Regions from separate parts of the Comamonas sp. JNW genome, predicted to be linked through region 2. Evidence: riboswitches for the same ligand, from Rfam matches in the RefSeq annotation. Region 2 holds a riboswitch; the other holds the start of a gene.
The links. A riboswitch is a leader RNA that binds a small molecule or an ion and turns the genes downstream of it on or off. The one in region 2 is predicted to bind thiamine pyrophosphate.

Region 1: it holds a riboswitch for thiamine pyrophosphate, as region 2 does, so the genes downstream of both, thiC (phosphomethylpyrimidine synthase ThiC) here and DCO45_RS17110 (long-chain fatty acid--CoA ligase) in region 2, are expected to answer to the same signal.

Annotation. Positions count from the first base shown of each region.
Region 1 covers NZ_QETI01000006.1:197,280-212,399, reverse strand. Annotated here, with positions in the region: gene DCO45_RS11315 (multidrug effflux MFS transporter) at 1-476, shown strand, start outside; gene DCO45_RS11310 (IPTL-CTERM sorting domain-containing protein) at 803-3,958, opposite strand; gene DCO45_RS11305 (ABC transporter substrate-binding protein) at 4,275-5,492, shown strand; gene DCO45_RS11300 (YitT family protein) at 5,666-6,349, shown strand; gene DCO45_RS11295 (nitroreductase) at 6,368-7,033, opposite strand; gene thiC (phosphomethylpyrimidine synthase ThiC) at 7,173-9,107, opposite strand; TPP riboswitch at 9,405-9,526, opposite strand; gene DCO45_RS11285 (ABC transporter substrate-binding protein) at 9,714-10,937, shown strand; gene DCO45_RS11280 (branched-chain amino acid ABC transporter permease) at 11,017-12,000, opposite strand; gene DCO45_RS11275 (branched-chain amino acid ABC transporter permease) at 12,010-12,894, opposite strand; gene DCO45_RS11270 (ABC transporter substrate-binding protein) at 13,025-14,221, opposite strand; gene DCO45_RS11265 (ABC transporter ATP-binding protein) at 14,296-15,018, opposite strand; gene DCO45_RS11260 (ABC transporter ATP-binding protein) at 15,020-15,120, opposite strand, start outside.
Region 2 covers NZ_QETI01000012.1:87,628-102,747, forward strand. Annotated here, with positions in the region: gene DCO45_RS17040 (iron-containing alcohol dehydrogenase) at 1-429, opposite strand, end outside; gene pdxA (4-hydroxythreonine-4-phosphate dehydrogenase PdxA) at 450-1,448, opposite strand; gene DCO45_RS17050 (four-carbon acid sugar kinase family protein) at 1,445-2,800, opposite strand; gene DCO45_RS22750 (hypothetical protein) at 2,903-3,187, opposite strand; gene DCO45_RS17055 (tripartite tricarboxylate transporter substrate binding protein) at 3,186-4,190, shown strand; gene DCO45_RS17060 (GNAT family N-acetyltransferase) at 4,370-4,894, shown strand; gene DCO45_RS17065 (deoxyribodipyrimidine photo-lyase) at 4,954-6,411, opposite strand; gene DCO45_RS17070 (hypothetical protein) at 6,591-6,902, opposite strand; gene DCO45_RS17075 (hypothetical protein) at 6,955-7,215, opposite strand; gene DCO45_RS17080 (hypothetical protein) at 7,311-7,619, shown strand; gene DCO45_RS17085 (SDR family oxidoreductase) at 7,644-8,429, opposite strand; gene DCO45_RS17090 (ABC transporter substrate-binding protein) at 8,431-9,468, opposite strand; gene DCO45_RS17095 (ABC transporter permease) at 9,509-10,294, opposite strand; gene DCO45_RS17100 (ABC transporter ATP-binding protein) at 10,291-11,037, opposite strand; gene DCO45_RS17105 (acyl-CoA reductase) at 11,049-12,554, opposite strand; gene DCO45_RS17110 (long-chain fatty acid--CoA ligase) at 12,551-13,633, opposite strand; TPP riboswitch at 13,698-13,789, opposite strand; gene DCO45_RS17115 (class II aldolase/adducin family protein) at 14,174-14,977, shown strand; gene DCO45_RS17120 (ABC transporter substrate-binding protein) at 15,074-15,120, shown strand, end outside.

The DNA of each region.
Region 1 (15,120 bases), on a different contig from region 2:
AAACTGCGCTGGGCTGGCTGTTCATCCCGCTGATCGCCGGCACCATGCTGGGCTCGGCCGTCTCTAGCCTCTTTGCCCGCCGCATTCCGCCCACCGTGCAAAAACGCATCGGCTATGCCTGCCTGCTCATCGCCTGCGCCAGCAACCTGCTCTACAACAGCCTGACGCAACAGCCCAGCGTCCCCTGGGCCGTCCTGCCGATCACGCTCTACACCTTTGGCATCTCGCAGCTGATGCCCATCCTGACCTTGGAAGCCATGGGCCATTTCCCCCAGATGCGCGGCCTGGCCTCGTCCTTGCAGGGCTTTAGCCAGATGATGGTCTTCACCATCATCTCGGGCCTGGTGGCGCCGCAGCTCTTTCACAGCGGCCTGTTGCTGGCGCTGGGCCTGGCGGTGACGGTGCTGCTGGGGATGGCGGTGTTTGCCTGGGCATCGCGCATGCCGGATGCACGGGGGCTGGGGCAGGTGGCTTGAGGGCTTGAGGGCGCTGTGCGCCCTGCCCCTTACAACTGACGTTTTGATCCGCTGAGTGTCCCGCAGAGATAGCCAAGTTCCGCCTTTTAAGAGGAACGGAAGGATTATCTGAATTTAGTCTTCTGTAGGCCAAAACATCCGCTTCACATCGCTGTGAAGGAATGGCAGCATCAGCGCAAGCGCATGTATATAGCTAGCCAAAATCTAATGTCCTCGAAACACCTGACTGCGCCCATGGTGCGCCATCCGCAGCCAGAAATAGAAAAAAAACCGCCAGGGCACCCCAAGGCGCCACTGGCGGTCAAATACCCATCAAAGACTCGCTATCAGAGCAGCGCCTTGCGCTTGCGGCGCCAGGCCAGCAAGCCCATGCCACCTGACAGCAGCGCCAGCGCTGCATGGCCCAAGGTAGGCACGGGGGTGGCGGTAGCGCCAGGGGTGCCAGGGTTGCCTGGGTCATCGGCGAGCACGGCCACACCACCCGGATCGCGGATGACGCCATTGGCCAGCAGGTCGTCATCGCCGGTCTGGCCGTCGGTGAGAGTCAGGACGACCTTGTTGCCGCTGATCGTGGCGTTGGGGTAGGCATACCAGTGGTCCTGGTTGTTGTCGGCGGTCTTGCCAAACTTGTAGTACTTGGCATTGGCCGGCAGCGCCTGCGGGTAGGTCATCTCCACCGTGGCGCTCTGGCCTGGCTGGCCGCCGGTCAGCTGCAGGCTGACGACGCCAAACGGAAAGCTCAGACCACTGGGCGCGGCCGCTGCCGGGCTTACGGCAACCGCCTGCGCGGCATCAAAGGCCCACAGGCCCGTGCCGCCGCCTTGCACGGTGGCTTGCATCTCGCCGTCCTTGCCGATGGGGGTCAGGGATGCGCTGGCGGGCTTGGCCGCAAAGTCAAAACGCACTTGGCACTGCGCTGCAATCGTGCCGGTGGTGTAGGCCGTTTGGTCGGCATTCCATTGGCCAGCCGGGCAGGTGCTGTCTGCCGCCAGGCCCACCAGCTGGTAGCCCGGTTGGGGCACCACGGCGCAGGTGCTGGTCTGGCCGGGCACTGCGCTGCTGCAGCTCACATTACCGGCAGCGGGTGCATTGGGTGTGCCCACCACGCCATCGCTGCCATCGCCCACCACCAGGGTCAGCGGCTGGCCCATGATCACATAGCTGTAGGTGGCATCCATCTGGTAGCGATAGCCGGGCATGACGATGGCCGTGCCTGCGCTGCTGAAGCTGAGGCCTCCTTTGCCATCGGGCACTGCCGTAGCGGTACCACCCAGGTACACCAGCTCGGTGGCGGTAGCATCGCTTTGCGCACGCAGTTGGGTGGTCAGGGTCACACCCAGGCTCAGCGGCTCGTTCAAGGCCAGTGCGGCCGTTTGCGGCTTGGCAGCGATCTCGACCGGGAAGTTGCTGGCCAGGTAGGCGTGGTCGGTGGTGATGCCGTTGGTGCCCCAGCTGTAGTACTTGTAGAAGTCAGTGGCCGTATTCACGGTCCATGGCCAGAAGGTCACGCCCCGGTGCTTGGCCGCTTCCATCGTGCTTTGACGAATGGCGGTGTAGCTGGGGTTGAAGGTCGAGGAGTTGGCCTGGGTGGCCTCAAGCACATTGCGCACGCTGGCGGGGACATCTGCGCTGTCGGCAATGCTGTTGAGGAAGCCGCCGGTCAGCTCGGGCATTTGCTCGCCGCTGCGCTTGAGCTGGTCGGCAATGAAGGAGATCGCAACCGACTGGTCGGCCACCCCCTCTTCGTCCATTTCCTTCTTGAGCTGGGCAATGATGCGCGGGTTGCTGCTCTTGAGCTCGATCACATGGGTGATGGGCTTGTCCTTGAACGCCTGGAAGTACTCACGCATCGTGGGCACCTGGTAGCCCTTGGTCTTGGTGGCCAGCGCCTTGACCTGCGCGAGGCTCATGTCCTCCACATTGCCCGTGCCATTGGTGGTGCGATTGACGGTGTCGTCATGCATGATGACCAGGTGGTCGTCGGTGGTGATGTAGATGTCGTTTTCCACGGCATCGGCACCGGCAGCCACTGCCGCCTTGGCGCTTTCCAGCGTGTTTTCGTCCTCGCGGCTAGGCATGCCACGGTGGCCGATGACCAGCGGCTTGCGCAGCAAGGTGTTGGCGGGCAGCTTGCGCAGTACATCGGCGTAGGCGGCGCTGTTGGCAGAGACGACGCCGTTGACACCGCTGACCAGCATCTTCGCTGCTTGCTCGGGGGTTGCGGCCTCGGCATTGCTCCACACCGTGATCAGCAGGCGCTGCAGATGGGCGACAAACGCGCGGGTTGTCAGGCCCTCGGGCAGGATCGCGATCTTGGCGCCCGCCCGGTTGGTCTCGCCCACGATGGTCAACAGATCGGCCTTGGACGTGGTCAGCTTGCGCTCGCTGAAATCCACCGCCGTGCGCAGCTTGGGCAGCGCCACACGGGCCTGCTTGAGCAATGCCACATCGCTGGACAGCAAGGTCAGGTCGGCGAGATTGTGCACTTGGTCGGAGAAGGTCACCAGCGCGTTCAGGGTCGCTGCATCCTGGATGCGCAACAGCGCAATGGTGTTGCGGTTGGACTGGGCAAAGTAGGCCGCCAGCGTGCCGACGTTGGCACCGCTGGCATCAAGCAGATTGAGGCTGCTGTCCAGCGTCCACAGCGCATGGCTGGCGCCGGTGCCAGCCAGCGATTGCAGGCCTTGGGCCGCCTGTACCAGGGTGGGTGCCATTGCCGCTGCGCTGCCGGCGTCCTGCACGGCCACGGGCATATCGAACTCAGGCAGCGGCGTGATCTGCTCGGTCACCTTGATGCTTTTGACACGCATGATGAGGCCGGCCGTCTGCATGCCGATGCCGCCCTTGGCCAGGTCGGCGCTCAGCATGGTGTCGTGCTGCAAGGCGCCATCGAGGTACTGGCGCACCCGGTTGCCATGGACCACCACGCTGGCGGTGTAGGTCTTCGCGGCGCTGATCGCCTCGGTGAACGGCTTGGTACCCTGCACCGACCAGGCGCCGGCCTTGCGGAATGCAAACTCGGTGCCGTTATTGGCCGTAGCCGCCTGGCGAATCGCGAACTGGTAGTAAGGCTCGTGGGCTGGGGTATTGGCAGCGGGCGAGGTGCGGTACATCACGCTACCCCAGCGAGCGGTATTGTTGGGCTGCTCGAAGCTGAACTCCACATCCACGCGGTAGTTGGATAGATTTTCCAGCGCTACTGGCAAGAGCACGGCCGTCATCGCGGTGCTATCGGCCTTGCCGTTGATCAGAAGATGGCCGGTGCTGGCATCGATAGTCACCGTGCCCTTATTCCAGCTTGCGGTGCGCCAGCCATCAGGCAGCTTGGTCGCTGCCGGGTCGTTGAACACATGCGAGGCATAGACCTGGCCTTGCGGGTCAGCAGAGGCCAGCTTGGCCTCCAGCGCCTGGCCAGCGGGGGTCTGCAAGGCCAGGTCTGCCGCTGTCGTGGTTTGTGTGGTGAGGATGAGCAAAGAGGCCATGGCGGCCACAAGGGGTAAGCGTCGCATAGGGATCCCAAAAGAAAGGCGGAAGTGTTGCAACGGCGGGTGACATCCTGATGAAAAAATTTGACACCTCCACTCTCAAGCCAGCATGCCCTGCGGACAAAAATATCTATGTGTTATTTGGTATGCATTTGTATTTATCTAACTCTCAAATATCTACCTGGTCTGGCGGGCCGGTAACGTGGGTGACAAACGCGCTGGGCTGCGCCCGTTTTCACCCTGTCGCCATCTGGCATCTGCTCTTAGCATGGGTGTTGCAAAACCAAAGCAACCCATAACAAAGGAGTCTCATATGCCCACCCCAACCTCCCTGCGCTTTCGGCCCACGCTCAGCGCCTGTGCCCTCGCCTGCTGCGCGATCACCGGAACGGCCCAGGCACAGGCCCCAGCGCCGGTGCGCCTGGGTTTCCTGACGGATATGTCCAGCCAGTATTCGGACGGCGATGGCAAAGGCGGCGCAACCGCCATCCAGATGGCCATTGAAGACTTTGGCGGCAAGCTGCTGGGCCGCCCGATTGAGCTCTTGTCGGCCGACCACCAGAACAAGGCCGATATCGCCTCGACCAAATCGCGCGAATGGGTCGACACCCAGGATGTCCAGCTGCTGATTGCCGGCACCAATACGGCGACGGCGCTGGCGATGGGCCAGGTGGCCAATGAGAAAAAACGCGTGCTGCTGATCAATGGCGCCTACTCCTCCAACCTGACGGGCAGCCAGTGCTCGCCGTACTGGGTGCACTACAACAGCGACACCACGGCCATTGCGCGCGGCACGGGCCGTGCAGTGTCCGAGCAAGGCGCCAAGACCTGGGCGCTCTTGGTAGCCGACTACACCTTTGGCCACACCCTGGAAGCCGATGTGACGCACGTGGTGCAGGCCCAGGGCGGCCAGATCGTCAAATCGGTGCGCGCGCCTTTTCATGCGAACGATTTTTCGTCCTACCTGGTGCAGGTGCAGGCCAGCAAGGCCGAGATCCTGGGCTTTGCCAATGCCGGTGGTGACTTCATGAACGCGCTCAAGGCCGCGCGCGAGTTTGGCATCACCCCCAAGATGAAGCCCGTGGCGCTGATGGTGTTTGCCAACGAGGTCGAGAGCCTGGGCCTCAAGCTCGCCGGTGGTCTGATGTTCACCGACAGCTGGTACTGGGACCGCTCGCCCGAGGCCCGCGCCTGGACCGACCGCTACTACGCCCGCACCAAGAAAATGCCCACCTCGCTGCAGGCCTCCGACTACTCCTCGGCGATGAGCTACTTCAAGGCCGTGGAAAAGGCGCAGAGCCTGGACGCGGACAAGGTGATGCAGACGCTCAAATCGATGCCGCTCAACGACATGTTCGGCAAGGGCAAGATCGAGCCCAATGGCCGCTATGTGCACGACATGTACCTGCTGCAGGTCAAGACGCCTGAGGAGTCCAAGGGCAAGCATGATTCGTTCAAGCTGATCAAGGCGCTGCCGGGCGAGACGCTGTTTGCCAGCAAGCAAGAGGCCCAGTGCCCGATCTGGAAGTAAGCGACTGAACTGGGAAAGCAGCCTGCAGGCGGGCTGCGCCAATCCTTGGCAGGGTTTGAGGGATAAGGGTTAGCCCTATATTTGAGGGCTATCTCACCCTTTGCTTGCGCCTGGTCAGAATGGGGGCATGCGCTGCGCCCCAAGCTGGCAGGACTCTTGCTTGCCCTTTTCCCATGACCCGATACCGCCTCTTTGCCAGCGCAGGCTTTGCGCGCGTGAGCCAACTGACCTCCGACAAATTCCGCTGGGCGCTCAAGACCGGCTCATCCGGCCATTCCTGGCTGGAGGATGGCATTGCGATGGCGGTCGGCATCTTGCTGATCTCCACCGCCTTGGTGCTGTACAAGAGCGCGGGGCTGCTGACCGGCGGCATTGCCGGCATTGCGCTGCTGGGGCACTACGCCACCGGCACCGATCTGGGCCTGCTGTTCTTCTGCCTGAATTTGCCGTTCTACTGGCTGGCTGCCAAGCGCATGGGCACTGCCTTTGTGGTCAAGACCTTTATCGCGGTAGTGGCCACGTCCTGGCTCACCGAGCTGCTGCCAGCGCTATTGGCCATCTCCTATGTGTCCCAGCCGCTGGCTGGCATCCTTGGCGGTGTGCTGCTGGGCACAGGCTTTTTGATTCTGTTCCGCCACCGGGTCAGCCTGGGCGGCTTTGGCATTCTGGTGCTCTACCTGCAGGAGCGCCATGGCTGGTCGGCTGGCAAGGTGCAGATGGGCCTGGACTGCCTCATCGTGGCGTTCGCGCTGTGGCTGGTTCCGGCCGTGTCGGTCGCCTGGTCGATTGCAGGCGCCGTGATCCTGAACCTGATCGTCGCGATGAACCACCGCAAGGACCGCTATATCGCGGTCTGATTCGGCCGTTGAGCCGCTTTAGTCAAACCCGCGCATCTGCGCCCAGTCGCCAAAGGGTGCGCGGTCGGCACGCAGGCTGTTGATCGGCGCCGTCAGGTCTTCATAGCCCAGCGCAATGCCATAGGCCACGCGGTAAGGCTCTGGCGCCTTGAGCACCCGCTCCACTGTGTCGCCATAGCGGCGCCAGTAGCCCTGGGCACAGGTGGCCAGGCCGCGCTCGGTGGCCAGCAGCATGAGGGACTGCAGGTAAATGCCCAGGTCCACCCACTGCGCATAACCCATGCGCTCGTCGGCAAATACCAGCAGGCCCACCGGGGCGCCAAAGAAGCGGCCGTTTTTAGCCAGCTGCTCCAGGCGCGCGGCCTTGTCCTCGCGCGGAATGTCGATAGTCTTGTACAGGTCCTCACCGTTCTTGAAGCGGCGCGTGCGATACGGCTCCCAGAGATTGGGCGGGTAGGTGTAGTTGTTGCCGCCTTCGGGCAGCGGCTGCGCATCTGCAATGGCATCGGTCAGTTCATGCAGCGCATGGCCCGCCAGCGCCACCACCCGCCAGGGCTGCAGGTTGCCGCCCGATGCCGCCTGGGCCGCATCGGCGATCAGGCTATGCACGGCTTGGGCAGAGGGAGCTTTGGGCAAAAAGGCGCGCACCGAGCGGCGCTCTTGCATGGCTTGCGTGACGTTCATGGCAAAGGGCTTTCTGGCGTTGAAAGAGGCTGGCAGATGGCAGTCCGCAGTTTAGTGCAGCGCAGCAAATGTTGCTGACACCGAGGCGCCAATGCGGCCACCGGGTGGTGGCCGCATGGGGTCAACGCCCGCCGCGTACTTACCTGGCCGTCGTGTCGCTGGCGATCGGGATGTAGAAATCGCCCCCCGCCCGGTTGAACTCCGCCGCCTTGGCCTGCATGCCCACGGCAATGCCCTGCTCTTCGGCCACGCCCTGGTTCTTGGCAAACTCGCGCACCTCCTGGGTGATCTTCATCGAGCAGAACTTGGGCCCGCACATCGAGCAGAAATGCGCCACCTTGGCACTGTCCTTGGGCAGGGTTTCGTCATGGAAGGCGCGGGCCGTGTCCGGATCCAGCCCCAGGTTGAACTGGTCCTCCCAGCGGAAGTCAAAGCGCGCCTGGCTGAGTGCATCGTCACGCGCCCGGGCCCCCGGGTGGCCCTTGGCCACATCGGCTGCGTGCGCGGCAATCTTGTAGGCAATGATGCCCTGCTTGACGTCATCGCGGTCGGGCAGGCCCAGGTGCTCCTTGGGCGTCACATAGCAGAGCATGGCGGTGCCAAACCAGCCGATCATCGCCGCACCGATGGCGCTGGCGATATGGTCATAGCCCGGCGCGATGTCGATGGTCAGCGGGCCCAGGGTGTAGAACGGCGCCTCGTGGCAGTGCTTGAGCTGCTCGGTCATGTTCGCCTGGATCATGTGCATGGGCACATGGCCCGGGCCTTCGATCATGGTCTGCACATCGTGCTTCCAGGCCAGCTGGGTCAGCTCACCCAAGGTGGCCAGCTCGGCAAACTGGGCCTCGTCATTCGCGTCCGAGGCGCAGCCCGGGCGCAGGCCATCGCCCAGCGAGAAGCTCACGTCGTACTGCTTCATGATGTCGCAGATATCTTCGAAATGTTCGTAGAGGAAGCTCTCGCGGTGGTGGGCCATGCACCACTTGGCCATGATGGAGCCTCCGCGCGAGACGATGCCGGTGCGGCGCTGGGCCGTCAGGTGGATATAGGCCAGGCGCACGCCGGCATGGATCGTGAAATAGTCCACGCCCTGCTCGGCCTGCTCCACCAGGGTGTCGCGGAAGATGTCCCAGGTCAGGTCCTCGGCCACACCGCCCACTTTCTCCAGCGCCTGGTAGATCGGCACCGTGCCAATGGGCACCGGCGAGTTGCGCACGATCCAGTCGCGCGTGGTGTGGATGTTCTTGCCGGTGGACAGGTCCATCACATTGTCCGCGCCCCAGCGGATCGCCCAGACCAGCTTCTCGACCTCTTCCTCGATGCTCGAGGTCACGGCCGAGTTGCCGATATTGGCATTGATCTTGACCTTGAAGTTGCGGCCAATGGCCATCGGCTCGATCTCGGGGTGGTTGATATTGGCCGGAATGATGGCCCGGCCCCGCGCCACCTCGTCGCGTACAAATTCGGGCGTGATGATCTTGGGGATCGCAGCGCCCAGGCTGTTGCCCGCCAGGCGCGCCTCGCGCGCAGCATCGCGCTGGTACTCGGCCATCCATTCGCGGCGGCCGTTCTCGCGCAGGGCCACATACTCCATCTCGGGGGTGATGATGCCTTTGCGCGCATAGTGCATCTGGGTCACATTTGCACCGCTCTTGGCGCGGCGCGGCTGGCGCTGCAGCGCGGCGGCCTCGGCCCGCAGCTGGGCCACGCGCAGGTCTTCTTCGCCGCGCTTGCTGCCGTCATCAAGCGCCACACGCTGGCGCCCCACATAGTAGTGGCTGTCGCCGCGCGCGGCGATCCATTCGGCGCGCAGCGCGGGCAGGCCCTGACGCACATCGATGGCCACGGCCGGGTCGGTGTAGGGGCCCGAGGTGTCGTAGACGCTGACCTGCTCTCCGTTGGTCAGCGCAATATCGCGCACCGGCACCTGCAGCTGCGGGTGGATGGCACCGGCCAGGTAAGACTTGGTCGACGCAGGAAAAGGCTGGCGTGATTGGGCCAGCAGTTCGCCAAAGCGGGCGGCATCGGGGGCATCACCGGTGGCGGGGATGAACAGGGACTCAGGGGCGTTCATGGCAGTCTCCTCAAAGCGGTTGATTTCATCGAACGCTCCGAGACGTGCCGGCCCTCTTCTGTTCCAACACGCCAGGCATGGCTGCTTGGCCGCAACACGCCCATCGACTACACCCCGGCCCGGCCGTGCTGTGCGTTGCGCCGTGGCCGCTGTTGGCTGGCCATGGCGGCACCTGTTGCGCGCTGACAGGTGCCGTCCCCAAAAAGACAAAACCCCAGTGCGCGAGGCGCCTGGGGTGTGCGTAGCCGGTGGCCACAGGCGCGTGCCATGCAACGCTGCCTGCCTTCCACCGCTGTGCTTTCAGGGTCCCGCTCTTCTTCCGCCGGCATGAACCGGATCAAGTTCGTCGGGTTCGCTAATCAGCAGTCTTGCAACTGCCTTTCGCATCTCAGCGCTTTCGCACACCCCGGAGCTGCGAGCAGTATAGCCGCTTCGCGCCGCGCGCACAGCTGCGTTTTTGCGCCGCGCTGGTGCTTACCCCAGTAGGCGCGCGCCAAGCAGCCTGCAACCATCGGGGCGCAGCAGCCCACGGGTGCGCCGCACCTGGCAGCCGCACTGCACGCATGTCTATTTGAACAAGGAGACCTTCCGATGAATGTTCCTGCAATGCCCTCTTTGCGTTCTGCGCTGCCACACCGGCGACGCGCAATTGCGGCCGCTGCCGCTGGCTGTGTGCTGGCCCTGTTTGCGCAAGGTGCGCTGGCGCAAGACAAGGTGCGGATCGGCTTCATCACCGACATGTCCAGCGTCTATGCGGACGTTGATGGCAAGGGCGGGGCGCTGGCGCTGCAGATGGCGATTGATGACTTTGGCGGCAAGCTGCTGGGCAAGCCGGTGGAGCTGATGGTGGCCGACCACCAGAACAAGGCCGACCTGGCCGCCTCCAAGGCGCGCGAGTGGTTTGACCAGCGCGACATGCAGATGCTGGTGGGCGGCACCACCTCCAGCACCGGCCTGGCGATGGCCAAGGTGGCCGAGGAGAAAAAGCGCCTCATCATCGTCAACGGCTCGGGTACATCCGCGCTAACCAACGACCAGTGCAGCCCCTACACGGTGCATTACGCCTACGACACGGTGGCCTTGGCCAAGGGCACCGGCGGCGCCATTGTGGCGCTGGGCGACAAGGACTGGTTCTTTCTGACGGCCGACTACGCCTTTGGCCATGCGCTGGAGGCCGATACCACCAAGGTGATCAAGGCCGCAGGCGGCCGCGTGGTGGGCGCCGTGCGGCATCCGATCAATGCCTCGGATTTCTCGTCCTTCCTGCTGCAGGCGCAGAACTCCAAGGCCCAGATTCTGGCGATGGCCAATGCCGGTGGCGACACCATCAACACCATCAAGGCTGCGCGCGAGTTTGGCGTGACCAAGACCATGAAGCTCGCCGGCATGCTGCTGTTCAGCTCGGACATCCACAGCCTGGGGCTCAAGCAGACCGAAGGCCTGATGTTCACCGACAGCTGGCATTGGGACCTGAACCCGGAAAGCCGCAAGTTCTCGGACCGGTTCTTCGAGAAGTTCAAGAAGATGCCCACCTCGCTGCAGGCGGCCGATTACTCGGCGATGATGACCTACCTGAAGACGGCCGACCGCATCAAGTCCACCGATTCGGACAAGGTGATGGCCGCGCTGAAGGCCGAACCCCTGTCCGACTTCTACGCCAAGGGCGTTGTCCGCCCCGATGGCCGCTACGCCCATGAGATGTACCTGATGCAGGTCAAGGCCCCGGCCGAATCCAAAGGCGCCTGGGATTACTTCAAGGTGCTCAAGACGCTCAGCCCCGACGAGGTCTGGACCACCAAGGCCGAATCCAGCTGCAAGCTCTGGAAGTAACGCCGCCCTCCCCGCCCTCTCCAAAAACAAAGACCCGCGCAATGCGGGTCTTTGACTTGGACGGGTCTGCAAGCCCCCGCTATTTCTTCTTGCGGTCCATGAAGGCGATCAACTCGCCCATGATGCCGCGGCGGAACGCCAGCACGCAGATCACAAAGATCAGGCCGGTCACAATGGTCACCGACTCACCCAAGGTGTTGAACCACTCGACGCCGGTCAGGCGCGACAGCCAGGTGCCGATATCGCCGATCTTGTTTTCCAGCGCGACGATTACGGCCGAGCCGACGATCGGCCCCGACAGCAGGCCCAGGCCGCCCACCAAGGTCATCAGGATGACCTGGCCCGATGCCGTCCAGTGCACGTCAGTCAAGGTTGCAAAGCCCAGCACCACGGTCTTGAGCGAACCGGCCAGACCGGCCAGCGCAGCCGAGATGACAAAGGCCAGCAGCTTGAAGCGGTTGACGTCATAGCCCAGCGAGATGGCACGCGGCTCGTTTTCCTTGAGCGCCTTGAGCACTTGGCCGAAAGGCGAATGCACCGTGCGCATGATCAGCAGGAAGGCCAGCACCACGATGGCCAGGGCCACGTAGTACATGGTCCAGTCGCTCTCCAGGCTCAGCACGCCAAACAGCTTGCCGCGCGGCACCGCTTGCAGGCCGTCCTCACCACCGGTGAAGGGCATTTGCAGGCAGGCAAAGAACAGCATCTGGGCGAGCGCCAAGGTGATCATCGAGAAATAAATCCCCTGGCGGCGAATGGCCAGCCAGCCAAACACCACACCCAGCAAGGCACCGAACACCACGCCGAACAAAATGCCCAGCTCCGGCGTCAGGTGCCAGACCTTGATCGCATGGCCGGTGACATAAGCCGCACCACCAAAGAAGGCGGCATGGCCAAAGGACAGCAGACCGGTGTAGCCCAGCAGCAGATTGAACGCACAGGCGAAAAGTGCAAAGCACATCAGCTTCATCACGAACACAGGGTAGGCCCCCATGAACGGCGCAGCGATCATGCCGAGCAGCAGCAACCCATACCCCAGTTTGGCAAACTTCTTGGAATTCATCCCCTCACCTCACTTCGCTTTGCCAAACAGGCCAGCCGGGCGCACCAGCAGCACGATGACCATGATCACGAACACGACGGTGGCCGAGGCTTCTGGGTAGAAGACCTTGGTCAGCCCTTCGATCACGCCCAGTGCCAGACCGGTTACGATGGCGCCCATGATGGAGCCCATGCCACCGATCACCACCACCGCGAACACGGTGATGATCAGGTTCTGGCCCATCAGCGGCGTGACCTGGTAGACGGGCGCTGCCAGCACGCCGGCAAAGGCGGCCAGGCCCACGCCAAACGCATAGGTCAGCATGATCATCAGCGGCACGTTGACACCGAAAGCCTCGACCAGACGGGGGTTCTCGGTGCCGGCCCGCAGGTAGGCGCCCAGGCGGGTTTTCTCGATCACATACCAGGTGGCAAAGCAGACGATCAGCGAGGCTACCACCACCCACATGCGGTAGTTGGGCAGCAGCATCACGCCAACGTTGGTGGCGCCTTCGAGCAGCTCGGGCGTGTCGTAGCCCAGGCCCGAGACGCCGTAGATCGAGCGGAACACGCCCTCGATCAGCAGCGACAGCCCCAAGGTCAGCAGCAGGCCGTAGAGGTGGTCGAGCTTGTAGATATGGCGCAGCAAAAAGCGCTCTATCAACACCCCGATGATGCCCACCAGAATCGGCGAGAGCAGCAGCATCACCCAGTAATTGACCTGGAAGTAGGACGCCGCCATCCAGGTGAACATGGCCCCCAGCATGAACAAAGCGCCGTGGGCGAAATTGATCACATTGAGCAGGCCAAAGATCACGGCCAATCCCAGACTGAGAATGGCATAGAACGAGCCGTTGACCAGACCCAGCAGCAGCTGGCTCATCAAGGCCGGTAATGAGATACCAAAAATTTCCATGAAAAGCTCACGAGTCAGTGAATGAACACAACACGCCTGGCGTCATGCCGCTGCTTTTGCGACCCGTGCCATCAGCGATGGCGGGCAGCCGCAGCAGGCAGCATCGACGCAGGTTAGGTGTGAGCGGTGCTTACTTCCAGAGCGCGCACTTGGATTCGGCCTTGGTCGTCCAGACCTGGTCCGCAGGCAAGGTGGACAGAACCTTCAGGTAATCCCAGGGCTTCTTGGATTCGGCAGGCGACTTGGCTTCGACCAGGTACATGTCGTGCGCGTAGCGGCCATCGGGGCGGATCACGCCCTTGCCGTAGAAGTCGTTGAGCGGCGTGCTCTTGAGGTAGGCCATGACCTTGTCGGCATCGGTGGTCTTGACGGCTTCGACAGCCTTCAGGTAGTTCATCGTCGCCGAGTAGTCCGCCGCATGCAGATCGGTAGGCATGCGCTTGGTCTTGGCAAAGAACTTGTCGGCGAACTTGCGCGTCTCGTCGTTCAGGTCCCAGTACCAGCTGGTGGTGTGCAGCAGGCCTTCGGTGTTCTTCAGGCCCATGCTGTGGATGTCAGACAGGAAGACCAGCAAGCCGGCGGTCTTCATGGTCTTGTTGATGCCGAACTCACGCGCGGCCTTGATGGCATTGATGGTGTCGCCGCCGGCATTGGCCAGGCCCAGGATCTGGGCCTTGGAGTTCTGCGCCTGCAGCAGGAAGGACGAGAAGTCAGATGCGTTGAGCGGGTGGCGCACCGAGCCGAGCACCTGGCCGCCCTTGGCCTTGATGACGGCGGTGGTGTCCGCTTCCAGCGAGTGGCCAAACGCGTAGTCGGCCGTCAGGAAGAACCAGGACTTGCCGCCACGGTCCACCACGGCTCCGCCGGTGCCCTTGGCCAAGGCCACGGTGTCATAGGCATAGTGCACGGTGTAGGGGCTGCACTGCTCATTGGTCAGTGCCGAGGAGCCCGCGCCGCTGTTGAAGTAGACGCGCTTTTTCTCTTGCGCCACCTTGGCAGCGGCCAGGGCCGTGCCGGAGTTGGTGCCGCCAAACAGCATGGTCACGCCGGCGGTATCGATCCACTCGCGCGCCTTGGAGGCTGCGATGTCTGCCTTGTTCTGGTGGTCGGCCGAGACCATCTCGATGGGCTGGCCCAGCACCTTGCCACCAAAGTCATCGATGGCCATCTGGATCGCGACTGCGCCGTTCTTGCCTTCCACATCGGCGTAGAGGCTGGACATGTCGGTGATGAAGCCGATCTTCACCTTTTCTTGTGCCTGGGCAGCGCCTGCGGACAGGGCGACCAAACATGCCACCTGGGCAATGGCTTTGAGCTTTGCTTTCATCTTGTCTCCTAAAAAATATCTGTTCTCAATACATGGCGGCAGTCTGCGCTGCGCCAGGGTTGCAAAAAAGTGGGCTAGACCCCCAGCAAGGTGTTGAGCAAAGGCATCTTGCCTTCGAGCTCATCGGCGCTGAACTGCTCGACGATCTGGCCGTGTTCCATCACATAGAGGCGATCGGCCAGGGGCGCGGCAAAGCGGAAGTTCTGCTCGACCATCACCACGGTGTAGCCCTTGGCGCGCAGGCTCACGATCATGCGGGCCAGCGCCTGCACGATGACGGGGGCCAGACCTTCGGAGATCTCATCGAGCAGCAGCAGCTTGGCGCCGGTGCGCAGAATGCGGGCCACGGCCAGCATCTGCTGCTCGCCGCCCGACAGGCGCGTGCCCTGGCTTTGGCGGCGCTCGGCGAGGTTGGGGAACATCTCGTAGATCTCTTCGACCGACATGCCGGCCGAGCCGGTTTTGAGGTCCGGCGGCAGCATCAGGTTCTCTTCGCAGGAGAGGCTGGCAAAGATGCCGCGCTCTTCCGGGCAGTAACCCAGGCCCAGGTGCGCAATCTTGTGCGTGGGCATCTGGATGGTCTCGACGCCATGGATCTTGATCGAGCCCTTGCGCGAGCCCGTCAGCCCCATCACCGCACGCATCGTCGATGTGCGGCCCGCGCCGTTGCGGCCCAGCAAGGTCACCACCTCGCCCGGCATCACACGCATGTTCACGCCATGCAGCACGTGCGATTCGCCATACCAGGCGTGCAGATCGCTGATCTCCAGTGCAGGCACTCCGTTTTTCTCATTCATGTCAGTGCGCTCCCTGCAGCTGGCCGTCGGTGGTTCCCATATACGCTTCCATCACCTGGGGGTTCTGCGACACCGTCTGGTAGTCGCCCTCGGCCAGGATGG
Region 2 (15,120 bases):
CGCATTGGGCGTCGCCTCCGAGCCCGTGCCCGCCGTCGTCGGCACCATCAGCGCCTTGACCCGCTGCGTGACCTTGGTGCCCGCCAGCAGCTCGGCCAAGCTGGGCGATTCGGCATGCGCCAGTGCCGACAGCAGCTTGGCCACATCCAGCACACTGCCGCCGCCCACGCCGACGACAAAGTCCACGCCGCGCAGATCGCGCTCTTGCAGAATCCGCTCCACATCCGCATCCGATGGCTCGGGCGGCACATCGTCAATCACCTGCACCTCGGCGGCCGCGCGCCGCAATTGGGCCAACAGCGCCTGCACGCCTGCGATGCCGGAGATGTTCTGGTCGCTGACAAACAGCAGCTTGTGCTTGCCGCTTACCAGGTAGGCGATGTCGTCGAGGACCTTGTGGCCACTGAGGACGGTGCTGTGGATACGCATGTCTTTGTCTCCTGGATTTTTTAGCTGCGCGTTGCGAGTTCTGCGCCCTGGCGCAGAGCTTCGAGCAGGCTGCGCTCATCGGCAATGCCCTTGCCGGCAATGTCAAACGCCGTGCCGTGGTCCACCGAGGTGCGGATCACATCCAGCCCCACGGTGATGTTCACGCCCGCCTCCAGGCCCAGCACCTTGACGGGGCCATGGCCTTGGTCGTGGTACATGGCAACCACCAGGTCGAAATCACCGCGCCCGGCGCGGAAGAACAGCGTGTCGGCCGGCAGTGGGCCTTCAATGTCCATACCCTTGTCGCGCAGCTTCTGCACGGCGGGGATGATCTTTTCTTCTTCCTCACCATAGCCAAACAGGCCGTTCTCACCGGCATGCGGGTTGATGCCACACACTGCAATCCGTGGGTTGGCGATGCTCGCCTTGCGCAAGGTGTCGTAGCCGCGCTGGATGGTGCGCTCGACCAGGCCCGGCTCGATCTTGCGGATGGCATCGAGCAAGCCGATATGTGTGGTCACATGGATCACGCGCAGATTGGGCGCAACCAGCATCATCGAGACCTCTTCCACGCCGGTGAGGTGCGCCAGCATCTCCGTGTGGCCGGGAAACTTGTGGCCGCCGGCATGCAGTGCCTCCTTGTTCAGCGGCGCGGTGCAGATAGCGTCGATCTTTCGGGCCTTGGCCAGCTCCACCGCGCGCTCGATAAAGCGGAACGCCGCATCACCGGCCACGGGCGAGAGCTTGCCAAATGCCAGGTCGTCCGGGATCAGCTGCAGATCAATGCAGTCGATGACGCCCCGCTCAAAGGCTGCATCGGCAATGTCCTCGATCGCCCGCACACGCACCTGGGTGCCCAGCAGCGCATTGGCCTTCTGCAGCCGCTTGGCATCGCCAATGACCACGGCTTTGGCCAGGCTGTACAGGCTGTCGTTCGCAAAGCTCTTGACAATGATTTCAGGGCCCACGCCGGCAGCGTCTCCCATGGTGATTCCGATGACGGGCAGGGAATGGCTCATCTTTGCTTGCTTTCTGTAGGGAGTGGGTCGGTGTGGCCGCCATGGGTGCTGGCAGCCAGCAATGAATGGATGGCGCGGCTTGCGCGGTGCAGCGATGCGGGATGGCCAAAGGCGCCGGCCTTGGTGGCAATCCACTGGCGCGGGGTGTCTTGTTCGATGTCCTGGTTCTCGGTGATGCACAGCACCACGCCGGGCTCGCTCTCGGAATGCACGCGCAGGCGGCGCAGTTGCAGTTCTTCCAGTACCGACCGGGCCGTTTCACCGCCGGTGATGACGAGACCTGCGGCGGCGGCCATGGGCGCATGCAGCAAGCGGGCCAGCTGCCGTGCCAGCATCGGGCCTTCGGCCGGGTCGGTCTGCGCATCTGCTCCCAGGCTGACCACGACATCCAGGCCCTGGGCCACTTCGTCGCTGATGGTCTGCACCAGGGTCTGTACCAGCGTCTGCACCAGTTTCTGGCCTTGGGTCGTCTGCGCGTCGCTGCGCAACCAGCCAGGATGCACCACATGCAGCCGCGTGCCTGGCTGCTCGGCCAAATACGTGAGCTGCTGCTGCGCAATCGCCGACATGCTGCCAACGACGGTAACCACGCTGGGCAAACGCCCGGCGGCATGCGGTACATCCAAGGAACCGACCGATGCCGGCAAAGCCGGCACCTGCTGCGCCAGCGCATGCGACAGGCCGGCAGAGCACACGCAAAAAGCCTGCTCTACCTGGAGGCTAGCCTGGGCCAAGGTCTGCAGATGCTGGTCATGGAGCACATCCAACACCAGCGCCTGCACGCCCTGCTCACGTGCATGGGCAATTGCTTGTGCGGTCGCTTCTGGGCCTGCATCGAGCACGCTGGCGGGCAGGTTGTCGCAGCGCAGGCCGGCGGCATGCAGCTGCTGCGCCGCGCGGTCCTCGCGGTCTGCATGCTCCAGCTGCCAGGTAGCGGTATCGGCCAGGCGCACGCCGTGCACATACACCACCCCGCCCTGCATCGTGCGGCCCATCTGCGGGAAGGCAGGGGCCACCAGCGCAATGGCATGGAGCGCGCTTTGCAGCACCGCCACCTCCTGCGCCCAACCACCCCGCAAGGTGGAGTCGATTTTCTTGAGCACCCGGCGGCCCTGGGATGCTGGCGCGGCCAGCACTGCCTGCAGCTTGGCAGCAGCCTCAGCCGCCGTATCGCGCCGGCTATTTGTGTCTACCGTCAGCACATCCACATCGCTCTGGGCACCAGCGCTGGCTTGCGCATCCAGCAGCACGCTGGTGGAGAGACCAGCGCTCGCAAACCCCGCAGCGCAGTCGGCTGCACCGGAGAGGTCATCGGCGAGAACGAGGTAACGCGGGAGGGAACGCGGGCTCATGCAGGTGCTTTCGGTCGACTCAGTCATCACACCAAGCCTTAAAATTGATTGATTCAATCATAATTCAATCAAAGCGGGATAAAACAAGGGTTAACCCTTGATTCAACGCACCAGAAATGATCGATTTGATCGTGGAAGCAGTGAGTTTAGGTCGAACCCCATTACATCTGGCCCCATACGCACCGCCAATGTGCAGCGATTCCGCACCATGGTGCATGCACCAACTCGGGGAAAGTCCTGATTGGAGACTTTGGCAAAAAGAGTTCTGATCGAAGCGTTCAAAAAATTATCAATTTTGATTGTTTTGATCAAATAACCACCAAAAACCATTGCGTCTTCAGCCCTGAAGTCATATTTGAACCACCAGCCCTTGAGGTGTCCCACCATGTTCGCTTCCAACCCTGCTTCTGCCACCACGCGCCGCCGCTTCCTCCTTGCCAGCAGCCTGCTGCTGGGCCTCGCCCCGCTGGCCAGCCAGGCGGCAGACGCCGCCTATCCCGCCAAGCCCATCACCTTGATCGTGCCCTACCCGGCAGGCGGCGCCAACGATGCGGTGGGCCGTATCGTGGGCCAGAAGATGGGGGAGATCCTCAAGCAGTCCGTGATCGTTGACAACCGTGGCGGCGCGGGCACCACCATCGGAACCGCGCTGGCGGCCAAGGCGCCCGGTGACGGCTACACGCTGGTGCTGGGCTCCCTCTCCAGCCACGCGATCAGCCCGCACCTGTACCGCCAGCCCGGCTATGACGCGATCAAGGATTTCGCCCCGGTCGGCATGATCGGCGAAGCCCCCATCGTGCTGGAAGTCGCCACCAACTCACCATTCAAGGATGTCAAGCAGGTGGTGGAACAAGCGAAAAAGACGCCGGCCACCCTCACCTATGGCTCGGCCGGCAATGGCTCGCCGCTGCATTTGAGTGCCGAGCTGTTCAAACGCGCCGCCAGCGTGGACATGACCCATGTGCCCTACAAGGGCGGCAATGCCCACACCATGGACCTGATGGGCGGCCGCATCGACATGATCTTTGACACCTTGACCAGCGCCACGCCACTGATCACCTCGGGCAAAGTGCGCCCCCTGGCCGTTGCCAGCACCGAGCGCCTGCCCGAGCTGCCCACTGTGCCCACCTTCGCCGAAAGCGGCTACCCCAACTTTGTCGTGAACGCCTGGTACGCCCTCTACGCCCCCGCCAAAACCAGCCCCGAGGTGCTGGCCAAACTCCACCAGGCGCTCAACGAAGCCCTGGCCGATGCGGACGCCAAGGATCGCCTGACCAAGCTGGGCGTGCGCAGCAAGGCCAGCACCCAGGACGAGCTGGCCAAGTTCACCAAGGCCGAGCTGGACCGTTATGGTTCGGTGATCAGCGCGATTGGCTTGAAGATTGATTGATGGTTGAGTGGTCTTGTGTGGAGCCGATCGACCAGATCGGCTCCGTCAGTGCCAGCCAGCTGGATATTTGCTGCCCAGCAGCGCGGCGTTCAGAGCCCCCGATGCCTCTGGCCAGAACTACAATGCCAGACCGTTCGACCCCATCCCCAGCGAACACGGTATGGATCTGGAGCCCCCGCATGTTGATTCGCCCTGCCCGTCTCACCGACGCCGCAGATTTACCAGCCATTGAAAAGTCTGCCGCCCAGCTGTATAGCGGTGCCGCCGGCCTGGCCTGGCTGGCAGACGGCCCGCTGATAGCGCAGGCTGCGCATGAAAGCCGCATCCTCCAACAATCGGTATGGGTGGCCGAGACGGATGAAGGTGTGCTGACCGGTTTCATCAGCACGGAGATTGTCGACACCGAGCTTCATATCTGGGAGTTATCCGTCCACATGGACTGGCAGCGCAGGGGCATCGGCGGCCTGCTCATGGCCAGTGCGTACCAGCACGCCCTGGCACAGGGGCTGAGCGCGCTGACCTTGACGACGTTTTCCGATGTGGCATGGTGTGCCCCTGCTTATGCCAGGCTGGGTTTTCAGCAGCTGCTGCAACCCGGGCAACGCCTCCAGGAAACCCTGGACGCCGAAGCCCTGCATGGATTGCCCCCAGGCAGGCGCATCGCAATGCGGCTGCCCATGGGCATGTTCACGCCGCGGCACTGATCAAGCTATGGCGCTTGCGGCGAGCCCTGCCCTGCCTCACCACCGAGCGTCTCATCCGGTCAATCCGGATTCTTCATAAAGTGAAACCGCATCAAGGTCCGCTCACGCGCCCGGCCGTGGTCCACCACCGGCTGCGGGTAATCGCGCCCCAGCTGCAGACCGCAGGCCTGCTGCTCCAGCGGCTTCATCGCAGCGGGAAAGTGGATATACCGGTCAGGCACCTTGGCGAGTTCTGGCAGATAGCGACGGATGAACTTGCCATCCGGGTCAAAACGCTCGGACTGGGTGATGGGGTTGAAGATGCGGAACCAGGGCTGGGCGTCGCAGCCCGTCGACGCCGCCCACTGCCAGCCGCCATTGTTCGATGACAGGTCATAGTCATTGAGGTGCTGGGCAAAAAAGCGCTCGCCCGCGCGCCAGTCAATGCCCAGGTCCTTGGTCAAAAAGCTGGCCACCACCATGCGCAGGCGGTTGTGCATATAACCGGTCTGCAGCAGCTGGCGCATGGCGGCGTCCACCAACGGGTACCCGGTGCGTGCCTCGCACCAGGCCTGCCACAGCTCAGGGGCGTCGTCCCACTGCACCTTGTCGTAGATGGGGCGGAACGACTGGGTCACCACCTGCGGGTGGTGCCAGAGAATCATCGCGTAAAAGTCGCGCCAGGCCAGCTCCGACAGCCAGGTCTGCGCGCCCTCGCAGCCCGTGCGCGCCTGCGCCACGGACAGGGCGGCCAGCTGGCGGATCGACACGGTGCCAAAGCGCAGATGCACCGACAGGTAGGAGACGCCCTTGACCGCCGGAAAATCCCGCGCGTCCTGGTAGGCCGCCATGCGCGGCAAAAAATCCTGCAGCAGCAGCTGCGCGCCCCGGCTGCCGGTGGGAATCTTGAGCGACGCCAGATTGCTGGGCTGAAAACCCAGATCGGCCAGCGACGGAATCGCCTCGCCCTTGGGCAATGCCGCCAGATGCCCGGCATAGCGCGCCACCGGGTAGGCCTTGCACTGGAAGGCATCAAGCTTTTGCAGCCAGGCGCGCTTGTAGGGCGTGAACACGCTGTAGGGATGGCCTTGCTGGGTCAGCACCTCATCGCGGTCCAGCAGCACCTGGTCCTTGTAATCGCTAAAGGCGATGCCGGCGGCTTGCAAATCGCCGGCCACGCGCGCATCGCGGGCAATGGCCTCGGGTTCGTAGTCGCGGTTGGTCAGCACCTCTTGCACGCCCAGCGCCTGCGCCAGCTGCACCACCTCTTGCACAGCCGGCCCATGGCGTACCAGCAGGCCCGCACCCGGCGCGCCGCTGCCCGCCGCCAACTGGCGCAGGTCATCGTCCAGCGCCAACACACTGGCATGGATAAAGTCCACCCGCCTGTCCTCGCGCGTGGGCAGCAGATCGAGGATGTCGGTGTCAAAAACGAAGACGCAATACACCTGCTCAAAGCGGCGCAAGGCATGGTAGAGAGCGGCATGGTCGTCGCAGCGCAAATCGCGACGCATCCACACCAGGGCGCGGCTGGCCATGGTTGATGGGTTTCCTGTTCTGGTTTTTGATGCAGCGGATGGCAAGGCGGCAGCATGTAGTCCCAAGCTGGCCCCGCCATCCCAAGGGCGCTATTGTGCCGTGGCAGCGCGCCGCTGCATGTCAGCCAACAGGCTGGATGCCGCTTCCTTCTTGGGCTCGCGCGATGCTTTGCCTGGTCTTAGCGAAGCCGCGATCCGTCCGGGTTCTGGGCTTCTTCGTCGCGCCGGCTGGGATAGAAGGGTTTTTTCTCGTCAAGTCCATAAAACAGCTGGCCATGGATGCCCATCGCCTGCGCCTTGGCAAGCCGCCGGGTCCATAGGCTATCAAAGGCTTTGTCCAAGGCCGCCGCATCGGGTGCAGCTGCATAGACGTCGTCGATGAAGGCGATGTCCTGGCCGCTGGGGAAGATCAGCGCGAACTCCTGCTCCGTCGCAGCAAAGATGTCGTAGACGCAGTTCAGCGCGCCATCGATGACCTGGATGTTTTTCATGGATGTCGTGGTGCGGCAGCTGGGCCGCTGGCCAGCAACCGCGCTGCCCGGCTCAGTCGTCCGCAGCGGGGGCTGTTTCCAACCAGACGATGCTAGCCGGGTGGTGTTGCGCTATGGTGTCGAGCGCGCCAGCCAAAGTATCTGTGTCTTTCGGGTCCAAGGCGTAGTCAAAGCGCGAAAGGCCGCTCCCTGCCATAGCGCTAAACGCCTCTTGGGAAATCGCATTCAAGCCGCACCACAACGGCTGGCCCGTTTTTTCTGCTGCGATCAAGGCCTGCTGAAGGCCTTCGGGGGTGATTGCCAGGAAGACCATGGTTGTCCGTTTCTGCTGATCAGTCTTTGCGAGGACCCGAGGGGCCCTGGGTGCCATAGCATACTGTGCGTCCGTAATCAGCTCCAAGCACCAATATGAGTACCTGGGAACCCGTCACCGTCGATGCGTTGGAAGCGATTGTTGAAAAGCAACTCTCCAACTGCAGCACAGCGCAACAGGCGCTTTTCACTGGATGTCGGCAGCCTTTTTACCCGGTCCCCATCCATCGCCTGGGCCAGCTAGAGCAGGTATTGGTCGTCGCCCACCTCCCCCACGGCCTGCTGTATTTCGAAGATGTCGAAGACGGTTTTGAGGTGGGGGAGCTGCAGCAGGACGGTGCACTCCATCCCCACAGCTGCGACCAGTTGGAGCTCAGGCATGTACTGCCACGGGAGAACGACTGAGGTTTGCGCCGCCTGATCGCCCCATCAGCGCATCACCAAGCCCCCATCCACCAACAACACCTGCCCCGTCATAAACCGGCTCAGGTCCGATGCCAGAAACAGCACCGGCCCGGCCACATCGTCGGGGCTGGCCAGGCGGCGCAGCGGGGTGGCAGCCATCAGCGATTCGCGGAAGGACTCGCGGGTTTGCGCGCTGCCCTGGGTGGGGTAGACGAGGCCCGGGGCGACGCAGTTGACGCGTATGCCAAAGGGCCCCAGCTCGCTGGCGAGGTTGCGGCTAAAGCCCACCAGCGAGGCCTTGGCCGTGCTGTAGTCGTGGTAGGCAACGACAGGGTGTTCCACCAAGTTGCTGCTGATATTGACAATGCTGCCCCGGGCGCGCTGGCGCATCTGTGGCAGCACGGCGCGGCAGACATGGAAGGCGCCGCCCACGGCGGCATCGAACTGCGCCTGGTAGTCGCTCCAGGCCAGTGCATCGAGCGGCTGGCGGCGCTCGGGGTCAAAGGCATAGGGGCGCAAGGCGTTGTTCACGACGATGTCGATGGGCCCGGCCTCTTGCGCAATGGCCTGGGCCATCGCGTCCACCGCGGCCGGGTTGCCCACATCAGCCTGCACGGCCCAGGCGTTGCCGCCAGCAGCCTGGCAGGCGGCCACGGTCTGGGCCGCTGCTGCCTCATTGGCCAGGTAGTTCACCGCCACGGTGGCGCCTTCGCGCGCAAAGGCCTGGGCGATGGCCGCTCCAATGCCCCGGCTGGCGCCGGTGACCAGCACCACCTTGCCGCGCAGATTCAAAGCACTGCTCTCCAGCATCTCAGGCCCCTGGCAGCCAACGGCTGTCGACCACATCGGCCACCTTGATGGGCTGCTGCACCATGCCCAGCGCATGGTAGGCGTCCGCGCCCTTTTGCAGCGCAGCCAGGTCAAAACTGCCCAGCGGCGCGACCTTGCCCTGCACCCGCAGGGTGGGCTGGGCCGAGGCATTGCGCAGCGCAATCACATCGAGGTTGATATCGCGCTGGGTGCCATCGATCGCGCGCTTGGTGGCCAGGGTGGCGGCCTCTTCGGGCTGGGCGATCATCCATGCCGCGCTGTCACGGTAGCCGCGCAAAAAGGCCTGCAGCAATGCCGGCTGCTGCTCCAGCGACTGCCGGCGCACCACAAACATATCGCTGGACATATTGAGGTAGTCGCGCACGGGCATCACATGGACCTCGCCCATGCCCTTGCGCAGGCCCACGGCCAGGCCGGTGTCAGTGGCGGCGGTCGCATCGACCTGGCCTTGCATCAGCGGTGCAAAGTTCAAAAGGCCGGTGACGACAATGCGCACGTCCGATTCCTTGAGCCCCGCCTGGTGCAGCATCACCAGCAGGTTCTGGCGCGTGCCGCTGGCGAGGCTATAGACGCCAATGGTCTTACCCTTCAGATCCGCCGGGCTGCGGATGCCGCTCGAGCGCAGCGAGACGACATTGAAAACGTTTTGCGGGTAGATGTCGTAGATGGCGACCAGCTTCTCGCCCTTGTCCAGCGCCATGAAGAACGAGCCCGGGTCGGTAAAGGCCACATCGCCCTGCCCGCTCAGGATATTGCGGATCGCGTCGCCACCGCCGGCACCGGGCAGGTAGGTCAGATCCACCCCTTGGGCCTTAAAAAAGCCCTTGTCCGGCTCAGCCAGGATATTGGTGATCTCGCTGATCGGCTTGCTCCAGCCGGCCAGGCGAATCTTGCCGCTGACCGGCGCGGCAGCGCCCGCTGTGATGCCCTTGCCCGCCAGGCCCAGGCCAAAGAGGCCGGCAGAGGCGCCCAGCCAGCGGCGGCGCGAGAGGGAGGAGGTCAGAAAAGGTGCAGACATAAGCGGTCCATCCAGAAGCAATCGAGCAAAAATCTAAAAATCAACGGCGCGGGCCTGCCGGGGCGCCAGCGACTGCATGGCCACGCAGCAATCTGCGCTCCAGCAGCAGGCAGGCCTGGTACAGCAGCAAACCCAGCGCCGCAATCAGCAAGAGCGCGGCAAACATCAGGCTGGTGTCCATCATTCCCTGGGCGGCAATCACCACCGCGCCCAGCCCTTGGCTGGCGCCCATGAACTCTGCCACTACCGCGCCCACCAGCGCCAGCACCACGGCCACGCGCAGGCCCGCCAGAATGGCGGGCAACCCCATGGGCAGCTTGAGCCGCAATAACGTCTGCAGACGGCTGGCCCCCAGCATGCGAAACAGCTGCAGGCGCTGTGCATCGACCTGGCGCAGGCCCGTCAAGGTGTTTTCCATCAGCGGAAAAAAGCAGACCAGCGCCGTGATCAGCACCGTCGGCAGCATGCCAAAACCAAACCACAGCACAAACAGCGGCGCCAGCGCCAGCTTGGGGACCACCTGGCTGACGACCACATAGGGCTTGAGCACGCGCTCCAGCAACACCGACTCGGCCAAGGCCATACCCGCCAGCAAGCCAAAGCAGGCACCGGCCGCCAGGCCGAGCAGCACCGCTTGCACGGTGGCCGCCACATGCGGCCAAAAGTAGCCGGACGCGAGCCCCGTCCACAAGGCCTGCAGCACCGCCGACGGCACGGGCAGCACCAGGGCCGAGATGCCGCCCAGGCGCCCAGCGCCCTCCCACACGGCCAGCAGCAGCACCAGCAACGCAGTGGCCCAGAGCCGGGCTATCAAGAGAGGGTTCATGCGCTGGCCCCATCCATCGCGGCACGCACCTGGGCCGCATAGGCGTTAAAGGCCGCGCCATGGCGCATGGCCTGGGTGCGGGGCGTCGGCAGGTCAATGGCGATATCGGCCACCAGGCGCCCGCCATGCATCAGCGCCACCCGGTCCCCCAAGTACACGGCTTCGTTGATGTCATGGGTGACAAAGAGCACGGTGGTGCCGCGCGCGCGGCAGCTGCGCAGCAGCTCATCCTGCAGCTCGGCGCGGGTGATGGCGTCGAGCGCGGCAAAGGGCTCGTCGAGCAGCAGCAAGGCGGGCTCACGAATCAAGGCCCGCGCCAGCGCCACCCGGCTTTGCTGCCCGCCGGATAGCTGCCCGGGTTGCTGCCGGGTCAGCGACGCCAGGCCAAGTTGGGCCAGCAGCTGCTCGGCGGCGTCACGGTCCTGCGCCGTAGGCTTGCGCTGCAGCGACAGCGGCAGCAGCACATTGTCCAGCACCGTCAGCCAGTCCAGCAAGGTGGGCGACTGGAACATCACGCCCAGCTGCGGGCCGGGTGCGGCCAGGCTACCACCAGCCCGCACAATGCGCCCGGCCTGGGGCTGCAGCAGGCCGGCGACCAGCTGCAGCAAGCTGGTCTTGCCGCAGCCGCTGCGGCCCAGCAGGCAGTGGAAGGCGCCTTGCGCCATCTGCCAGCGCACGCCATCCACGACAGGCGGCTGGCCCGGGTAGGCAAAGCTAAGGTCCTCGATATCAATCCATGCCATCGCGCCGCCCTTCAGTCTGCGTAGCGCGCCAGCGGCTGGGCGGCGGCCTCGGCAGCGGCATCGATCTCGGTCATCCGCACCAGGTCGAGCAGGCTAAAGCGCCCGTCATGGTGCCAACCGGCTTCGGGCATGCCCATGGCGCCCAGCGCGCTGATGCGGGTGACGCCGGCGGCCCCCAGCAGGCCGGCGAGGCGGTACAAATCCTCGGGGCCCACGGCCAGGCCTGCGCTCTGCAGGTAGTCACGCTGGGCTGCTATCAACGGCACCACCTGCTCCAGACTGTCCACCCCCACGACGACAATGCTGCGGTAGAGCGCCGTGGGCGCCAGCGGCTCCAGGCTGTCGCTATAGGCCACGCTCCAGGGCGCATCGGCCGGGCCAATCAGCTGCGGGGCGGCGCCATCATCGGCGGGCGCACGCCACTCCAGCGACTGCTGCCAGCGCGCCATGCCGGCGCCCTCTTCCAGATCCAGCGGGCGGCGCGCAAAGCGCTGCTGCAGGTTGGCGAGCTCGGCGGCCAGGTAATCGGCAAAGGCGCGGGGTGAGACCGTGGCGCCCCGCTCTACATAAAACACATGGGGCGAGTAGCAGCCTTGCTGGTCATAGCGCATGACATCCCAGGCTGCCAGCCGCGCATGGGCCGGCGCTTTGACGGCATCCAGTGCCGCCCTACCCACCATGCCAAAACCCAGCTTGTGGCCATGGGGCAAAAAACGCGTGGTCACCGGCAACTGCTGGCGCAGCGCGGCCAGGGTCTGGTTGCTGCCATAGGCCATCACGGTATCGGCCTCGGCGTAAAGCACCTGCGCGCCTTCGGCGCTGTCGCCCGTCTGGGCGCCGCCGGGCCACCAGACCACGGCCAGGCAGTCGGCCAAGGGCGGATGGACTTCGACCAGCAAACGCGCAAACCAGCCGGCAAACAGCGGCTCGGCACTGGCCAGCTTGCCGACGCTAGGCGCTTTGACGAGCAGGCCGCAAACCAGGCTCCACAGCGACAGCGCCGGCACATTGCCGGCCCAGCTGTGCAGCAGCAGGCCGGGGCCATAGGCACGCACCGCTCCGCCCTTGGCGGCGGGCACAAAGCCGTCCAGCACACGGGGGTTGGCAAAATCCTCGCCCACAAAGCGCCACAGCTGGGGCGCGCGAAAGGTCTTGAACAGGCCGTTGAGCCCCAGGCGAACCATCGCCGCGTCATAGCCGCACACCAGCGGGAGGCAGGCATCGATCTGGCGGCGATAGGGGTCGGCAGGGTCCAGCAGGCGGGCGATGGCGCGGTCAATCGCCGCCACAATCTCGGCCAGCGGCATCGGCTGCAGCTGGCGCTGCGCGGCGGCGCGCACCCGCTCGGTGAGGGCCTGCATCTGCGCGCCGGTCAGCACCGGCACCTCGACCTCCAGGCGCTGGCCCGCGCGCTCAAACACCAGCACCTGCCAGCGTACCTGACTTTCCTCCAGGCCTGGCAGGTAGCCGGCCCGCATGCGCCCGGCCATGCGCTCAGCGGCTTGCGGCTGCATCATGCGCGCGCCGCTTGCACAAACTCATCGACGGCCAGCGAGCAGCCTTTGGCGGCGGCCCCTTCGGCCCGGCCCAGCAGCAAAAAGCCGCCATCGGCCCACAGGCCCACGTCTTCGGTCAGGATGGTGCTGACCGCGTTGTAGTTGGCCAGGTCGCAGTGCACCAGAATGCCGCGCTCGCCAGGCGCTACGCTGCGGCCGCTGACGGGCTCGACCAGGCGCGAGCGAATCCAGTGCGGGCCGGACTTGACCGAGGGCAACGTGGCATTGCCGTTGTCGTAGAACTGGGTGCTCAGCTCGGTCATGCCATACATGTTGATGCACAGCTCGGGCGGCACGCCCAACAGTTCGGAAAGGCCGGCATAGAAGTCGGCCAACGGCAGCTCACGCGACTGGCCCTTGTAGCCGCCGGTATCCAGGATGCGGCTGCCCGCTGGAAGATGAAAGCGGCGGCCCTGGGCACGCAGCGCATCCATCACATGCACGAGGCTGAAGCTGGCGCCCAGCAGTGCATAGGGCTGGCCGCTGCGCTCAGCCGCTTCCAGCGCGGCGCAGAGCCCGGCCATATCCAGGCCCTCCGGCCCGAGAAAATAGCGGCTCTCCGGTGTGCCAAAGCTCGACTTGGCCAGTGCCAGGTAATGCGCCAGCGACGAGTTAGGCATGGCCGCCTCATCAGGGAACAGGATGCCCATTGGCATGCGCGCTGTGCCCTGCATAAAGCGGGTGGCGAAATGCTGCTGCATCGACAGGTCATACACCTGCAGGGCAGGATGAAAATGCCGGCCCCGTGCCGCGCGGCCCGTGGTGCCACTGGTCATGAAGACACGCTCGGTGGACGACGGCGGCTCGCTGCGCAGCTCCAGTGCCTTGAAGGCGTCGATGGGCACAGCCGGGATATCGCTCCAGGTCTTGACCGTGCGGGGGCTTGCGCCACGGCGCTGGCAAAAGCTGCGGAACGGCGTATTGGATGCGTATTGGTAGGCAAAAAGACGCAGCGCGAGCTGGTCAAACTGGTCATCGGTGCAGCCATCCATTGCGATGAATGCAAGCAGGTCTGCGACCAGCGTATCGGCCTTGTCCATGGAATTCCTTCGAGAGCGGTGAGGTCATGCTCCGAAGGCTCCCCCCATGCGCGCAAGGCGCCCCTGGCAGGGACTTGGCTCTTCTTCCGCCGGAATGACCCGGTTCAAGTTCTCGGGTGTAGATCTCAGCACTGGCGTGCACCCCGGAGCAGGCGCCATCTTACCCCAGGGCTGCTGGGTCACCGCCATCCACACTGTCAAGCCAAGGCCTGCACCACGGCCAATCCAGCCACCGGGGCCAAGCCCAAACCAGGGAAAACACCAGGGCCACCGCGATGGTGCAAGGCGCCGAGGGCGCAGTCGCACACGCACCAAGCCAAGGCATTTTTTGCGCATTCCTGCACCATATCCAGGCAAGGACATCACCACCTAACCCATTGTGGTGCTTTGCAAATTTTCTGCACCAGGTCAAAGCGCGCCTGCTGGAAATCACCTAGTCCGCAACCCTTTCCATCCGCGATTCAGTCTGTTAACTTATGTCCTGTCGACAGACGACTGTCGCTAGACGACATAAATTTAATGAGGACAACAATGCTTGCAATGGCTGATGCCGACGTCCAATCCGGCTACGACAAACCGCATACCGACAGCGAACAGCGCGTTCGCGAAGACCTGGCCGCCGCCTACCGCCTGATGGCCCATTTCGGGATGGACGACAGCATCTACACGCACATCTCGGCGCGGGTGCCAGGCCGCACTGACCAGTTCCTCATCAACCCCTTTGGCACCCTGTTCAAGGACATCACGGCCAGCTCGCTGGTCAAGATCGATGCCGAGGGCCGTATCGTCGAGGACACGCCCCACGAGGTGAACCCGGCCGGCTTTGTGATCCACAGCGCTGTGCATGCGGCCCGCCATGACGCCGCCTGCGTCGTGCACTCGCATACCGAAGCGGGCGTGGCGGTGTCCTCACTGCAATGCGGCCTGCAGCCGAGCAACCAGTGGGCGCTGCAGTTCTACAACCGCGTGGCCTACCACACGTTCGAAGGCATCGCGCTGGATCTGCATGAGCGCGAGCGCCTGGTCGCCGACCTGGGCAGCACGGCCAAGGCCATGGTGCTGCGCAACCACGGTCTGCTCACCTTGGGCCACAGCGTGGCCGAGGCCTTCATCCTGATGCTCAACCTGGACCGCGCCTGCCGCGTGCAGCTGGCCATCCAGTCCAGCGGCCAGGCCATCAACCCCGTGCCGCCCGAGGTCTGCGAGCTGACCGCCCGCCAGTACGAGAGCGGCGACACCGATGTGATGCCCGGCCAGCCCAAGCGCGCCGACCCGCATGAGCGCGAATGGCAGGGCCTGCTGGGCTTTTTGCAGCCCCCGGGCCGCAGCCACTACCGCGACTGAGGACCTCTCGACCCTTGCATGCCGCCGCCTTTGCGGCCCCACCGCCGCAAGCCCAGCCGGGCCAGGCACCCCTTGATACCAAGACAGGAAGCAACCATGATCAATCGGCGTGAACTTATCTCCTACAGCCTGGCCGGTGCCGG